One region of the Ramlibacter sp. GS1-15 genome, then DNA from elsewhere that is predicted to be linked to it. Evidence: riboswitches for the same ligand, from Rfam matches in the RefSeq annotation. Region 1 holds a riboswitch; the other holds the start of a gene.
What was found. Region 1 has a riboswitch for thiamine pyrophosphate ahead of AC3EF3_RS08640 (TonB-dependent siderophore receptor). Riboswitches for the same ligand answer to the same signal wherever they lie in the genome.
Positions count from the first base shown of each region.

Region 2: linked by a shared signal. The riboswitch ahead of thiC (phosphomethylpyrimidine synthase ThiC) and the one ahead of AC3EF3_RS08640 (TonB-dependent siderophore receptor) in region 1 are both predicted to bind thiamine pyrophosphate.

Region 1 covers NZ_JBYNTU010000001.1:1,711,770-1,719,301, reverse strand. Annotated here, with positions in the region: gene AC3EF3_RS08655 (sulfate adenylyltransferase subunit 1) at 1-1,027, shown strand, start outside; gene fdxA (ferredoxin FdxA) at 1,098-1,439, shown strand; gene AC3EF3_RS08645 (NAD(P)/FAD-dependent oxidoreductase) at 1,441-2,505, shown strand; TPP riboswitch at 2,512-2,612, shown strand; gene AC3EF3_RS08640 (TonB-dependent siderophore receptor) at 2,600-4,738, shown strand; tRNA gene AC3EF3_RS08635 (tRNA-Asn) at 4,762-4,837, shown strand; gene AC3EF3_RS08630 (tetratricopeptide repeat protein) at 5,038-6,177, opposite strand; gene aat (leucyl/phenylalanyl-tRNA--protein transferase) at 6,251-6,991, shown strand; gene AC3EF3_RS08620 (arginyltransferase) at 6,988-7,532, shown strand, end outside.
Region 2 covers NZ_JBYNTU010000001.1:620,713-628,244, forward strand. Annotated here, with positions in the region: gene AC3EF3_RS03105 (hypothetical protein) at 39-395, opposite strand; gene AC3EF3_RS03110 (DUF1800 domain-containing protein) at 626-2,170, shown strand; gene AC3EF3_RS03115 (DUF1501 domain-containing protein) at 2,176-3,363, shown strand; gene AC3EF3_RS03120 (hypothetical protein) at 3,511-3,759, shown strand; gene bioB (biotin synthase BioB) at 3,756-4,742, opposite strand; TPP riboswitch at 4,925-5,039, shown strand; gene thiC (phosphomethylpyrimidine synthase ThiC) at 5,102-6,958, shown strand; gene AC3EF3_RS03135 (FAD-dependent oxidoreductase) at 6,960-7,532, shown strand, end outside.

The DNA of each region.
Region 1 (7,532 bases):
GCGCAAGTTCATCATCGGTGACGCGCCGGGCCATGAGCAGTACACGCGCAACATGGTCACCGCCGCTTCGAGCGCCGACGCCGCTGTCGTTCTGGTCGATGCGACGAAATTGCAGTGGCAGAACCCCGGCCTGGAGCTGCTGCCGCAGACCCGGCGCCATTCGCTGCTGGTGAACCTGCTGCGCGTGCCCTCGATCGTGTTCGCGGTGAACAAGCTCGATGCCGTCGAGGATGCGACGGTGGCCTTCAACAACATCAGCGGCGCTCTCTCCGCGTTCGCCCGCGCAGCCGGCATCGAAGTGCGCGCCACCGTTCCGATCTCGGCGCTGAAGGGCCACAACGTCGTCGAACCCGCGCCGGGATGGTGCGGCTACGAGGGCCTGTCGCTGCTGGAAGTACTCGAACAGCTCGACGTCACGGCGGCCGAAGCCAGCGAAGCTTTCGCTTTCCCGGTGCAGTGGGTCGAGAAGTTCTCGTCCTCGTCCGACACCCGCCAGGGCCGCCGGGTGTTCTGGGGCCGCATCGCGACCGGCGACGTGCAGGTGGGACAGACGGTGCAGGTCATGCCCAGCGGCCAGACGGCCACCATCGCCCAGGTGCTGAACCACGCGCGCCAGCCGGGCCACGTGCAGGCGGGCCACAGTGCGGGCCTCGTGCTCGATCGCGAAGTGGACGTCTCGCGCGGCGACTGGCTGCTGGCCCTGGGCACGCACGATGCCGTGCGCGAGGTCTCGGCCACCGTTGCCTGGCTCGACGACGAGCCGTTGGTGGCCGGGCGCGTGTACTGGGCGCTGCATGGCCATCGCTGGGTCAAGGCGCGCATCAAGCGCATCGTGCATAAGCTGGACGTCAACACGCTGGCCGAGAGCGAGACCGATCACCTGGAGCCGAACGGCATCGGGCACGTCGACCTGGCGCTGCAGGAACCGATTCCCGTCGAGTCCTACGCGCGCTCCCGCCTGCTGGGGTCGCTGGTGCTGGTGGACACGGCCACGCACAAGACCTCGGGGGCCGTGCTGGTTCGTTGAGCTGCCGCAAGGCCGCCCCGGTGCGGCGCCCTAGAATCGAGGGTCGTTTTCCCTCGCCTGACAGAACAACATGACTCACGTCGTCACCGAATCCTGCATCCGCTGCAAGTACACGGATTGCGTGGATGTCTGCCCCGTGGACTGCTTCCGCGAAGGGCCGAACTTCCTCGTCATCGACCCGGACGAGTGCATCGATTGCGCGGTGTGCATCCCCGAGTGCCCGGTCAACGCGATCTACGCCGAGGAAGACACGCCGCCGGACCAGTTGCAGTTCATCCAGATCAACGCCGACCTGGCGAAGGCCCCCGGCTGGAAGAGCATCACCAAGCGCAAGCCGGCGCTGCCCGACGCCGAGGAATGGAAGGACAAGACCGGCAAGCTCCCCGAGCTGATCCGGGACGCACAAGGCTGAAGTGAGCAACCCCGCCGCACCGATCGAGACCGACGCCCTGATCATCGGTGCCGGGCCGGTGGGCCTGTTCCAGGTCTTCGAACTGGGCCTGCTCGAGATCAAGGCGCACGTGATCGACTCGCTCGCCTATGCCGGCGGGCAGTGCATCGAGCTCTATCCCGACAAGCCGATCTACGACATCCCCGCCGTGCCGGTGTGCACGGGACAGGAACTCACGGACAACCTGCTCAAGCAGATCGAGCCGTTCGGCGCGACGTTCCACCTGGGCCAGACCGTCATGACCTTGCAGCGGCGGGACGATGGCCGCTTCTTCGTCGTGACCGACAAGGCGAAAGAGTTCATCGCGACGACCGTGTTCATCGCAGGTGGCATGGGCGCGTTCGAGCCGCGCGCCCTCGCACTCGAGGGCATCGCGAAGTTCCGGGACTCGCAGCTGTTCTACAGCGTGAAGAAGCCCGCCGAACTGGCCGGCAAGCACCTGGTCGTGCTCGGCGGGGGAGACTCCGCGCTCGACTGGGCGCTGAACTTCGCGCAGGACGGCCCGAACAAGGCAGCGAGCGTGACGCTTGTCCATCGCCGCGACGCCTTCAAGGCGGCGCCCGCTTCGGTCGCCAGGATGCGGGCCTTGTGCGAGGAACAGCGCATGCGCTTCATCGTCGGGCAGGTCACGAGCTACGACGAGCAGGACGGCAAGCTGTCCGCCGTGAAGGTGACGGGTCCGGACATGGCTGTGCACGAGCTGCGTGCGGACGCGTTGCTGGTGTTCTTCGGACTGTCGCCCAAGCTCGGCCCGATCGCGGATTGGGGCCTGGACATCGAGCGTCGGCAGCTCAAGGTGGACACCGAGAAGTTCTCGACGAGCGAGCCGGGCATCTTCGCGGTCGGCGACGTCAACACCTATCCCGGCAAGAAGAAGCTGATCCTGTCGGGGTTCCACGAATGCGCGCTGGCCGCCTTCGGTGCCGCGAAGATCGTCTACCCCGGCCAGACGATCATGCTGCAGTACACGACCACGTCGCCGAGGCTGCACAAGGTGCTCGGCGTGGAGACACCCGTCTTCGATTAACATTCGCGCACTCGCTAGGGGTGTTGCCGCGTGCCGCGGCGACTGAGAGAGTCCCTTTGAACCTGACTGAGGTAATCCTCGCGCAGGGAAAGCCATGACAGAAGCACACACCTTCCCTTTGCGCGCCATCGCGCGCGTCGCCCTCCTTGCCGCCGTCGCCGGCAGCGCCCATTCGCAGACCACGACGCTCTCGCCTGTCACCGTGACGGAAAAGGCCTGGCCGCCGGCCGCCGACGTGACCGGCTTCGGCGACCTGCCGCTCAAGGACGTGCCGATGTCCGCGAGCATCATCGATCGCAAGCAGATCGAGCAATCCGGTGCGCGGCGCCTGGCGGACCTCACGCGTTTCGACCCTTCGCTGGTCGACGCGTACGACGCGCCAGGCTACTGGGACATGTTGTCGATCCGCGGCTTCCTGCTCGACCAGGACTACAACTACCGCCGCGAAGGCCTGCCGATCAGCGCCGAGACCACCATCCCGCTGGACAACAAGGAACGTGTCGAGCTCCTCAAGGGCACGAGCGGGATCCAGGCGGGCACGAGCGCGCCGGGCGGGCTGGTGAACTACGTCGTGAAGCGACCGACCGAGACCGACCTGCGCGAAGTGCGCCTGGAATGGACGCGGCGCGCGAGCGTGCTCGCGGCCGTCGACCTGGGCGGGCGCTTCGGCACCGACGGCGCCTTCGGCTATCGCCTCAACGTCGCGCAGGAACGCCTGCGCCCCTTGATTCACAACCTCGATGGCGATCGCAGCCTGGTCGCGTTCGCGGGCGACTGGCGCATCACGCGCGACTCGCTGCTCGAAGGGGAGTTCGAATGGAGCAGCAAGAAGCAGGCAAGCCAGGTGGGCTTCAGCCTCCTGGGCGACGTGCTGCCCGCGCCTGTCGATCCGCGCCTGAACCTGAACAACCAGCCCTGGGCGCAGCCCTCGAAGTTCGACGCGCTGACCGGCACCTTCCGCTACACGCACACGCTCGGCAGCGACTGGCGCGTCGTCGGCCAGCTCGGATCGCAGCGGCTGAAGAACGATGACTTCACGGCGTTCCCGTTCGGCTGCAGCGCGGAGGGCCGCTTCGACCGCTTCTGCTCCGACGGCACGTTCGACTACTACGACTACCGCAGCATCGGCGAGAAGCGCCGCGAGAACGCGGCTTCGCTGGAATTGAAAGGAAAGGTCGCCACCGGCGGCATCACGCACGACCTCGGGCTGGGCATCCTGCGCAGCACGATCCACGACCGGCTTCCCGACAACGCCTACAACTTCGTCGGCACGGGCAACGTGCAGGGCACGGCGATCGTGCCGCCCGATCCCACGCCCGTATTCCCCGGCCAGAACCAGGACGAGCGCTCCACCGAACTGTCGCTGCGCGACGCGATCCACTGGAACGCGAAGTTCACCACCTGGCTGGGCATGCGCCACACGCGCCTGAACCGCTCGTTCGCCGCGAGCGACGGCAGCGAGGCCACGAGCTACTCCCAATCCCTCACGACGCCGTGGCTCGCCGGCAGCTACAAGCTGGCCGACGCGACGACGGCGTACGCGAGCTGGGGACAAGGCCTGGAGTCGCAGGTGGTTCCCAACAACCCGAGCGTCTACGCCAATCCCGGCGCGGTGCTGCCGGCGCTGAAGTCCCGCCAGTGGGAAGTGGGCGTGAAGGGATCACGCGATGCGTGGGCCTGGGAGCTCGCGTGGTTCGACATCCGCCGGCCGGTGTCGAACATCGCCTTCTGCGACATCACCTTCAGCCTGTGCACGGGCCAGTTCGACGGGACGGCCGTGCATCGCGGCATCGAAGGCGCGCTGCAGTGGACGTCCGGCCCATGGCGCGCAGGCGCGACGGCGATGCTGCTGCATGCGCGCCGCGAAGGCAGCGCGATCGATCCGGCGAGCAACGGCCATCGTCCGATCAACGTGCCCGCGGTGGTCGCGCGCGCGTTCGCGGCGTGGAAGATGCCGGGCATCGCCGGCCTGGAGCTGCAGGGCTCGCTGTCGCACGAAGGCAATCGCGCCGTTCTCGCGGATGAATCCATCAAGTTGCCGGCCTGGACGCGCGTCGACGCGGCGCTGCGCTATGAGAAGCAGATCGGCCGAACCGCGACGACGTGGACACTGGGCATCGACAACGTGGCCAACAAACGGTATTGGCGCGAATCGCCCTACCAGTTCGGCCACGTGTACCTGTACCCGGGCGCTCCGCGCACCGTGCGCCTAGCCGTCACGGCGGCGATGTAATTGACGCTATAATTGAAGGCTGTTCCCCGATAGCTCAGTCGGTAGAGCGCCGGACTGTTAATCCGTAGGTCCCTGGTTCGAGCCCAGGTCGGGGAGCCAAATACCGGAAGGCCAGCACGCGAAAGCGCGCTGGCCTTTGTTTTTTCGCTGGGATCGACACGAAGGCGGCCTGCCCGCCTACAGCACGCACTGCTGAGGCTCCTACAGCCGAGCCTCGGCGCGACGCCTAAGCTTCAGTTGCCATAGGTGTCTTCAACTCTTTGAAGGTTCGGGCCGGACAGCGATGTCCGGCCCCTTTTTCATTGCTGCAGGATCTTCTTGCGGAACGACGCAAGCTGCGGATCCGGCTGCGTGAGTTCGTCCAGCGCCTTCAGCTCCGCGTTGGCGAGTTTCTGGTCGCCGGTGCGCGCATACGCAAGCGCCAGGTAGCGCCGGATTTCCACGAAGCCGGGCGCAATGTCGCGCGCGCGCTCCAGGGCACTCACCGCGCGTGACGATTCGCCGCTCTGCAGGTGCCTGATGCCCACCCCCGTCCAGTAGTACGGATCGCGCGAGCGGCGCGATTCGAGCTCTCGCGCCAGCGCCTGGGCCTCGCCCGCGCGGCCCTCGTCGACGAGCAATTGGTGCAAGGAGCGCAAGGGAAGGTCCGAGCGCGAATCGATCGCAAGCGCCGCACGCAGCAGCTGCTCGGCCTCGCGCTCGTAGCCCTTTGTCCGGTACAGGACCGCGAGGTTGCCGTAAGCGGCGCCGTATTTCGGGTCCGCCCGCAGCGCGGCGCGGAAGTGCGCGTAGGCCAGGGCGAAACGCTCGTGTGCAAGGTGCTCCACGGCGATGTTGTTGTAGTAGCGCGCGAGGATCGCCTGTTCGCCCATCGGCTTGCCGCGGCGCCCGGGGTTGAAGTCTGGATCGAAGTCGATCACCACGTCGCGCGACTCCGCGTACTCGGAATTGGCGTGGTAGGCGCGCGGGAAATAGACGTTGACGTGCTCGTTCAGCACGTCGAAGCGGCCCATACGGTCGAACGTCATGGGACTTTGCACTTCCTGCATCTCGCCGTGCAGGCCCATCTCACGCGCGATGGCGTACGTCAGCACCGTGAGCGACAGGCAATCGCCGCTGCGACGCGCCCAGGTTTCCGCGGCCACCGTCGAATGCCCTGATGAATAGCCGAAGGCCTTCTTGTCGGGGCCGAAGATCAGGTCGGCGAGCTGGCGCAACTTGGTCTTCGCGCCGGCGCGGTTCGCCGGGTCCTCGACCACCGCCTTGAGCTCGGGCGGCAGGCGGAACAGCTCGCCGGCATCCACCGTCACCAGGCCCGGTTGCCAGTCGAACTGCTGGTCCAGCCACGGCATGGAGCCCAGTGTTCGCTCGGGACTTGTTGTCGTCGAGCACCCCGCCAGCCCGATCAGCAGGAGCAACGTGACGATAGCGCGCCGCATGAGGCCTCCACCAATCCGATGTTCAACTACACAATAGCAGTGTCGCAGCAAAGTGGCGACCTCCGTGACCCGAATGAACCTGCCCTGGCTCGACCCCGGCGACCCCTTTCCCGATCCGGCCCGCGCCTGGGATGCCCGCCAGCCCGCGCCGGGCCTGCTGGCTGCCGGCGGCGCCCTGGACGTCGACAGCCTGCACCGCGCCTACTCGGCCGGGATCTTTCCCTGGTTCAGCGAGGGCCAGCCAATCCTCTGGTGGAGCACCGACCCCCGCATGGTGCTGTTCCCGGCCGAGTTCCGGCTGCATCGCTCGCTGCGCAAGACGATCGATCGATGGCGCGCCGGCGGGAGCCTGGAGGTGCGCTTCGATTCGGCGTTCGAGGAAGTAATCCACGCATGTTCGAACAGCCCGCGGCCCGGCCAGTCGGGCACCTGGATCGTCCCGCAGATGGTTCAGGCGTACGGCGCATTCCATCGCGCCGGCTTCGCACACAGCGTGGAAACCTGGATCGACGGGCGGCTCGCCGGGGGCCTCTATTGCGTCGCGATCGGGCGGGCGGTGTTCGGCGAATCGATGTTCACGCGGGTGCCGGATGCATCGAAGGTCGCGCTGGCGGCGCTGGTCGCCTTCTGCCTGCATCACGGCATCGGCATGATCGACTGCCAGCAGAACACGCAGCACCTGGCTTCGCTCGGCGCCCGCGAAATCCCGCGCGCGGCGTTTGTGGCGCAACTGGCACAGGGTGCGAAAAAACCTTCGCCACCGTGGCGGTTCGACCCCCTATACTGGAACGCACTCCTGCCGCGAAAGCCGTGACGCACCTCAAGGACCTTCCGCTCCAGACCCTGCAGTTCTACGCGACGGCTCCCTACCCGTGCAGCTACCTGCCGGGCAAGCAGGCGCGGTCGCAGGTGGCCACCCCCAGCCACTTGATCCACAACGACGCGTACTCGGACCTCGTGACCAGCGGGTTCCGGCGCAGCGGCATGTTCACCTACCGGCCGTATTGCGACGGCTGCCGCGCCTGCGTGCCCTTGCGCGTGCTCAGCGAGCAGTTCAAGCCGGACCGCAGCCAGCGCCGCGCGTGGGCGAAGCACGGCAACCTGCAGGCGCGCGTGCTCAAGCTGTGCTTCGTGCCGGAGCACTACCACCTCTACCTGCGTTACCAGACCGGCCGCCACGCGGGCGGTGGCATGGACCACGACAGCATCGACCAGTACACGCAGTTCCTGTTGCAAAGCCGCGTGAACTCGCGCCTGGTCGAATTCCGTGAGCCGCGCGGGGACGGTTCGCCGGGCCCGCTTCGCATGGTGTCGATCCTGGACGTCCTCAACGATGGCCTCTCGGCCGTCTATAC
Region 2 (7,532 bases), 1.1 Mb from region 1:
CCAGCGCATAGCGGAACGCGATCGACGCGCGCCGCGGCTTACTTGCCGATCTGCCTGCTGACCTGGTTTTCCTGCTGGTTCAGCACGCGCTGTTCCGCCTTGGTGATGTGGCCGCCGTTTTGCGCGGCCATGTCGCGCTCTTCCTGCCGGATCAGGTGGTCCTCGCGATGAAGCTTGGTCGCCTTGGCCTTGCTCATGTCGCCTTCCTTGACTTCGTCGTGGATGCGCCGGTTCTGGTTGGCCAGCCGCGCATTGACTTGCGCGCGCCGCGGGTGGTTTTCGCGCCATTCTTCCTTCCGGGCGGCGGAGGCGGCCGGGCTCGGCGCGGTCTGCGCGAAGCTGACGAGGGCACACGAGGCGAGCAGCGCGCCAATCAGGATCCTGGATTTGGACATGTTCGATCTCCTTGGGGTTGGCGATCAGCACCGCGCCGATCTGCTCCAGCAACGCGCGGCCGGCGTGCGCCGGCTGACAGCCCCGTTGTAAAGCGCATGCAAATGCGAACAGATTGACGCGAGCGCTAACGACGGTCGACCGGCTCGCGGGTAGCATCGCTGGACGGTGGAAACCCTTGTGCGCGGCCGAGAGTGTCATCGCGGATCACGGCGCCTGCGTTCCGTTCGACATGAGCGAAGGAGCCATTTCGCGCCGGCAGCTGCTCGCGGCCACGGCAACAGGGGGGTTGTCGCTGCTGACAGGTTGCGCGCAAGTCCCGTCACAGGGGCCCGCGCGCGACGCGGATGTGCGCTCCTTGACGGCCCGGGTCGACCGCATCACGTGGGGCGCGAACGATTCGACCTTCGCGCGTGCGTCGCACGAGGGATTCCAGACCTACCTGGATCGGCAATTGCATCCGACGCAGATGCAATTGGCGCCGGAACTGCAGGCGCGCATCGCGCAAATGACCATCAGTCGCGAGCCGCTGGAGGCGCTCGTCCTTCGGATGGAAGACAAGCGCAAGGCCGTCGATGCGAGCGGCGGGGACGATGCCAGGAAGGCGGCGCAACAGGACTACCAGCAGGAACTCAATCGCCTCGCGCGCGAGGCGGCCTCGCGTCACGTCCTGCGCGCGCTGTATTCACCCGACCAAGTGCTGGAGCAGATGAACTGGTTCTGGCTGAACCACTTCAGCGTGCACCAGTACAAGCACAACCTGCGCGCGATGCTCGGTGACTACGACGACACGATACGCGCGCACGCGCTCGGGCGTTTTCGCGATCTGCTGGGCGCCGTCGCGCACCACCCGGCGATGCTGCGCTACCTCGACAACGATCAGAATGCGGCGGGCCGCGTCAACGAGAACTACGCGCGCGAGCTGATGGAACTGCACACGCTCGGCGTCGATGGCGGCTACACGCAAGCCGATGTCCAGGAACTCGCGCGGGTGCTGACAGGCGTGGGCGTGAACCTCAGCGGCGCGACACCCAACCTGCGGCGCGACCTGCAGTCCTACTACGTGCGACGGGGCCCGTTCGAGTTCCATCCGAATCGGCACGACTTCGGACCCAAGCGGCTGCTGGGCGCGCCCATCGTGTCGCGCGGCCTGCCGGAACTGGACGAAGCGCTCGATCGCCTTGCGCGGCATCCTGCGACGGCGCGGTTTGTCTGCCGCAAGCTCGCGCTGTTCTGGATGTCGGACGAACCGGATCGTGGCACGGTCGACCGCATGGCACGCAGCTTCGCAGAGCACGACGGCGACATCGCGCGCGTGCTGCACACGCTCTTCGAGGAGCCCGAGTTCTGGCGCGCGCGCAAGTTCAAGGACCCGATGCGCTATGCGATCTCCGCGGTGAGACAGGCTTACGACGAGCGTCCCATCCTCAATACGGCGCCCATTCTCGGCTGGCTGGCGCGCATGGGCGAGCCGCTGTACGGGCGGCAGACGCCGGACGGCTACGCGCTCGACTCGAGCGGCTGGAGCAGCGCCGGACAGATGGCCACGCGTTTCGAGATCGCCAAGGCGATCGGCTCGGGCAGCGCGGGCCTGTTCCGAAGCGAAGGCTCCGGCGCCATTGAGCAGCCCGCGTTTCCGCAGCTCGCGACGCCGCTGTACTACGACTGGCGGGCCGCGACGCTGGGCCCGGCCAGCCGCGCCGCGCTGGCACAGGCCACGTCGCCGCAGGAATGGAACACTTTCCTGCTGTCGTCCCCGGAATTCATGCAACGGTGAACATGATGCAACGCCGCCATTTCACGCAAACGGTCGCGACACTGGCGCTGACGGCCGGACACGCGCGGCTGTTCGCCGCGCCGGCCGCCCAGTCGCGCTTCCTGTTTGTCCTGCTGCGCGGCGGCTGCGACGCGGCCAATGTGCTGGTCCCCGTGTCCAGCAGCTTCTATTACGAATCGCGACCGAACATCGCCATCGCACGGCCGTCGTCCGACCTGCTCAGCGCGGTGCCGCTCGACGCGGACTGGGGTCTGCACCCGGTGCTGCGCGAGTCGATGGGTCCCTTGCTCGCGCGCCGCGAGATCGCGTTCGTGCCGTTTTGCGGTACGGACGATCTGTCGCGCAGCCACTTCGAAACCCAGGACAGCATCGAACTCGGCCAGCCGCTGTCGGCGCGGCGAGACTTTCGCTCCGGCTTCATGGCGCGGCTCGCGTCCGTGATCCAGGGTTGTTCGCCCATCGCGTTCACGGATCAATTGCCGCTGGCGTTCCAGGGCGGGGCAGGTCAAGTGCCGAATACCTCGCTGCGCTCCGTCGGCAAGCCGGGACTGGATGCGCGGCAAAGCGCCATCATTGCCTCGATGTACCGCGGCAGCCGCTGGGCCGGGCAGGTGGAAGAGGGTTTCGCCGTGCGCGATGACGTCGCGAAAGGGATGGCCGCCGAGATGCAAGCGGCCAGCCGCAGCGCGATCACGACCAAGGGCTTCGAGCTCGAGGCGCGCCGTATCTCACGCCTGATGCGCGAGCGCTTCACACTCGGCTTCGTGGACGTCGGTGGCTGGGATACCCATGTCGGCGAAGGCGGCGCGACCGGATACCTCGCGGGCCGGCTGGATGAACTCGGACGCGGTCTGGCCGCCTTCGTGAGCGAGATGGGGCCGCTGTGGCCGGATACGACCGTCGTCGTGCTCAGCGAATTTGGCCGGACGTTTCGCGAGAACGGCAATCGCGGCACCGACCATGGCCACGGCGGCGTGATGTGGGTGCTGGGCGGGTCGAGCAAGCGCGCACCGGTGGCGGGCGAACAGGTCGCCGTGACACCGGCGAGCCTCTTCCAGAATCGCGACTGGCCGGTGCTCAACGACTATCGCGCGGTGCTCGGCGGGATCTTCGAGTCGCAGTTCGCGCTTCGCGAGGCCGACTCGCAGCGGGTGTTCGCGCAGGTCACGCCGGCCATGCTCGGCCTGGTTTGATGAAACGCCACTGGCACGACCATCGCCAGGATCGGCGCGGCGTTTGACAAGCTCCTGCTCCGCCAGACACAAGGGTGTCGGCAGCATGCCACATTCCGGTAAGCCCACAGTTGCGCAGCCCCCGGTGTCCTGCCGTATGCTGAGCTCATGTCGTCCAGCAAGATCACGGTAGTCGCCTCTCTCGCCATCGCCGCCGGCGCGGCATGGGGCGCCTATGCGTGGCGAGAGACGCTCCTGGTCTGCGTGCCTTTGGCCCTGGTGGCCGCTGTCCTCCTGGCCCTCATCTGGTCGAAGGCGCGACGGGGGCGGGGTGATACGCTCCACGATCCGGCAGCGTCCACCCTCATCTTTCCTCCCGAATCGAAGTTCCAGCGTTCGGTGCTGCCGAAGCGCTAGGCCAGCCCGCGGGCCTGCAAGCCCAGTCGATCGAGCAGGCGCAGGTCGGCCTCCGTGTCCGGATTGCCCGTCGTCAGCAGCTTATCGCCGTAGAAGATCGAATTGGCGCCGGCCAGGAAGCACAGCGCCTGCACCGCATCGCCCATCTCGCGGCGGCCGGCGGACAGGCGCACGCGCGCCTTGGGCATGGTGATGCGGGCGGCGGCGATCGTGCGCACGAATTCGAAAGGATCGAGCGGTTCCTCGTCGGCCAGCGGCGTGCCCTTGACGCGCACGAGGTGGTTGATCGGCACCGACTCGGGATACGGATCGAGGTTGGCCAGCTGCGCGATCAGTCCCGCGCGCTGGGTGCGCGATTCGCCCATGCCGACTATGCCGCCGCAACAGACCTTCACGCCGGCATCGCGCACGCGCTCGAGCGTGTCCAGGCGGTCCTGGTACACGCGCGTGGTGATGATGTCGCCGTAGAACTCGGGCGCGCTGTCGAGGTTGTGGTTGTAGTAGTCCAGCCCCGCATCGCGCAAGGTTTCGGCATGGCCGTCTTCCAGCATGCCCAGCGTGGCACAGGTCTCCAGGCCGAGCGACTTCACGGTGGCGACGAGTTCGGCGACCTTCTCGATGTCGCGGTCCTTGGGCGCGCGCCAGGCGGCGCCCATGCAAAAGCGCGTCGCCCCGGCGTCCTTGGCACGCTGCGCGGCAACGCGCACCTCGTCGGGCTCCATCAGCTTCGTCGCGGCCACGCCGGTGTCGTGCTGCGCGGCCTGCGGGCAATAGCCGCAGTCCTCGGGACAGCCGCCCGTCTTCACCGACAGCAGCGTCGCGAGCTCCACTTGCGCGGGATCGAAATGCTCGCGATGCACGGCCTGCGCGCGGAAGACCAGTTCGTTGAACGGCAGCTCGAACAGCTCGCGCACGGCCGCGACCGTCCAGCGGCCATCGGCTCGTGGGGCACGCGCAGGTCGGTGCACCGTGATCACAGACATCGAATCTCCTCAGGTGGAAGGCCGGCGCATTGTGGCAGCGCCACCCGCCGGTACGCGCGCGTACTACCGACCGTTCGGCATATGGCTGGAAAGGTGACCACGAAGGCAGGGTTGACCAAGGTCAAGATCGAAAAATAATGCACGGCCCCGCGCGTGCGCCGCGGCGAGCACGCCCTATACTTGCCATCGCTCCGGGGTGCGAGCGGTCGATGCAGGCCGTTATCGCTGAGATGGTGAGTCCAAACCCGTGAACTTGAACCGGTTCGTACCGGCGTAAGAAGAGCTGACAGGCCCTGCCCCACGGCGCGCGTCCTGCCATCCCTGGAGCGATCGATGGCATCGCTTCACAAGGAAGGCACATGAACGCACCCGACAAACTCGCGCAACTGCTCGCCCTCACGCGCGAGCCCTTTCCCGCCTCCACCAAGGTCCACGTCGCCGGCCAGGCGCATCCGGGCGTGCGCGTGCCCATGCGCGAGGTGAAACTCACCAACGGCGAGACCGTCACGCTGTACGACACCTCGGGGCCGTACACCGAGCCTTCCGCGATGATCGACGTGCGCCGCGGCCTGGCGGGCCTGCGCAACGACTGGATCGCCGCGCGCGGCGACACCGAAAGCTACGCCGGCCGCGAGAGGCGCGCGATCGACGACGGCACCAAGAGCGAAGAGCGCGAGGCCGCGCGCATTGCCGCGCTGCGCACCGAAGCCGCGGGCCTGCAGCGCGCGCCGCGCCGCGCGAAGGCGGGCGCCAACGTGACGCAGATGCACTACGCGCGCAAGGGGATCGTCACGCCCGAGATGGAGTTCGTCGCGCTGCGCGAGAACGGCAAGCGCGAATGGATGGCCGAGTACCTGGCCGACGCCGCGAAGAACGAGCGCCTGCGCGGCAACGCCATGGGCGCGACGATCCCCGAGATCATCACGCCCGAGTTCGTGCGCGACGAGGTGGCGCGCGGCCGCGCGATCATCCCCGCGAACATCAACCACCCCGAGATCGAGCCGATGGCGATCGGGCGCAACTTCCTCGTGAAGATCAACGCCAACATCGGCAACTCGGCGGTGACCTCGTCGATCGAGGAAGAGGTCGAGAAGCTCGTGTGGGCGATCCGCTGGGGCGCGGACACGGTGATGGACCTGTCCACCGGCAAGAACATCCACACCACGCGCGACTGGATCGTCCGCAACTCGCCGGTGCCGATCGGCACGGTGCCGATCTACCAGGCGCTGGAGAAGGTCGGCGGCGTGGCCGAAGACCTCACGTGGGAGATCTTCCGCGACACGCTGATCGAGCAGGCCGAGCAGGGCGTGGACTACTTCACCATCCACGCGGGCGTGCGCTTGCCGTACATCCCGCTGACGGCGAAGCGGCGCACCGGCATCGTCTCGCGCGGCGGCTCGATCCTCGCCAAGTGGATGATCTCGCACCACAAGGAGAACTTCCTCTACACGCACTTCGAGGAGATCTGCGAGATCATGAAGGCGTACGACGTGAGCTTCTCGCTGGGCGACGGCCTGCGTCCGGGCAGCGGCGCCGACGCGAACGACGAGGCGCAGTTCGCGGAGCTGCACACGCTCGGCGAGCTCACGCAGATCGCGTGGAAGCACGACGTGCAGACGATGATCGAGGGCCCGGGCCATGTGCCCATGCACATGATCCAGGCCAACATGGAGGAGCAGCTCAGGCACTGCGGCGAGGCGCCGTTCTACACGCTCGGCCCGCTGACGATCGACATCTCGCCCGGCTACGACCACATCGCGTCGGCGATCGGTGCGGCGATGATCGGCTGGTTCGGCACCGCGATGCTGTGCTACGTCACGCCGAAGGAGCACCTGGGGCTGCCCGACCGCGACGACGTGAAGCAGGGCATCATCGCCTACAAGATCGCGGCGCATGCGGCCGACGTGGCCAAGGGCCATCCCGGCGCGCGCGCGTGGGACGAGGCGCTGTCGAAGGCGCGGTTCGAATTCCGCTGGCAGGACCAGTTCAACCTGTCGCTCGACCCGGACACGGCCAAGGACTTCCACGACGAGACCTTGCCGGCCGACGGCGCGAAGGTCGCGCACTTCTGCTCGATGTGCGGCCCGAAGTTCTGCTCGATGAAGATCACGCAGGACGTGCGCGACTACACGGCGGCGCAGGAGGGCATGGCAGCCAAGAGCGCGGAGTTCAAGGCCGCCGGCAGCGAGATCTACATCCCGATCCAGAAGGGCTGACATGCGCATCGGCATCGCCGGCGCCGGCCTGCTCGGCCGCCTGCTGGCCTTCCAGCTCGCTCGCGCGGGGCACGAGGTCGACGTGTTCGATCCGGCACCGCATGCGGAAGCACGGGGCGCCGCCGGCTGGACCGCGGCCGGCATGCTGTGCCCGGTGGCGGAGCTGCAATGCGCCGACGAGCGCGTGTTCGCGCTGGGCCTGCGCTCGCTCGATCTGTGGCCGCAGATCGCGCAGCAGCTCGAGGTGGAAGTCGACGTGCAGCGCGAAGGCAGCCTTCTGTTCGCGCATCGCGGCGACGAGGGCATTGCCAGCCGTACCATCGACTTCCTCACGCGCAAGGCGCCGGCCGGCTTCGCGCCGCAGGCGCTGACGATGGAACAGGTGCGCGAGCTCGAGCCGGCGGTGCAAGGGCCGGCGCGCGCGTGGCTGCTGCCGGGAGAAGGGCGTATCCACACCGTGCAGGCGATGCTGGCACTCGCGGCGGCGGCGACGCAGGCCGGCGTGCGCTGGCACTGGGGCCGCAGCGTGGACGCCATCGAGCCGGGCGCGCTGTGGGCGCGCGGCGAGCGCCGT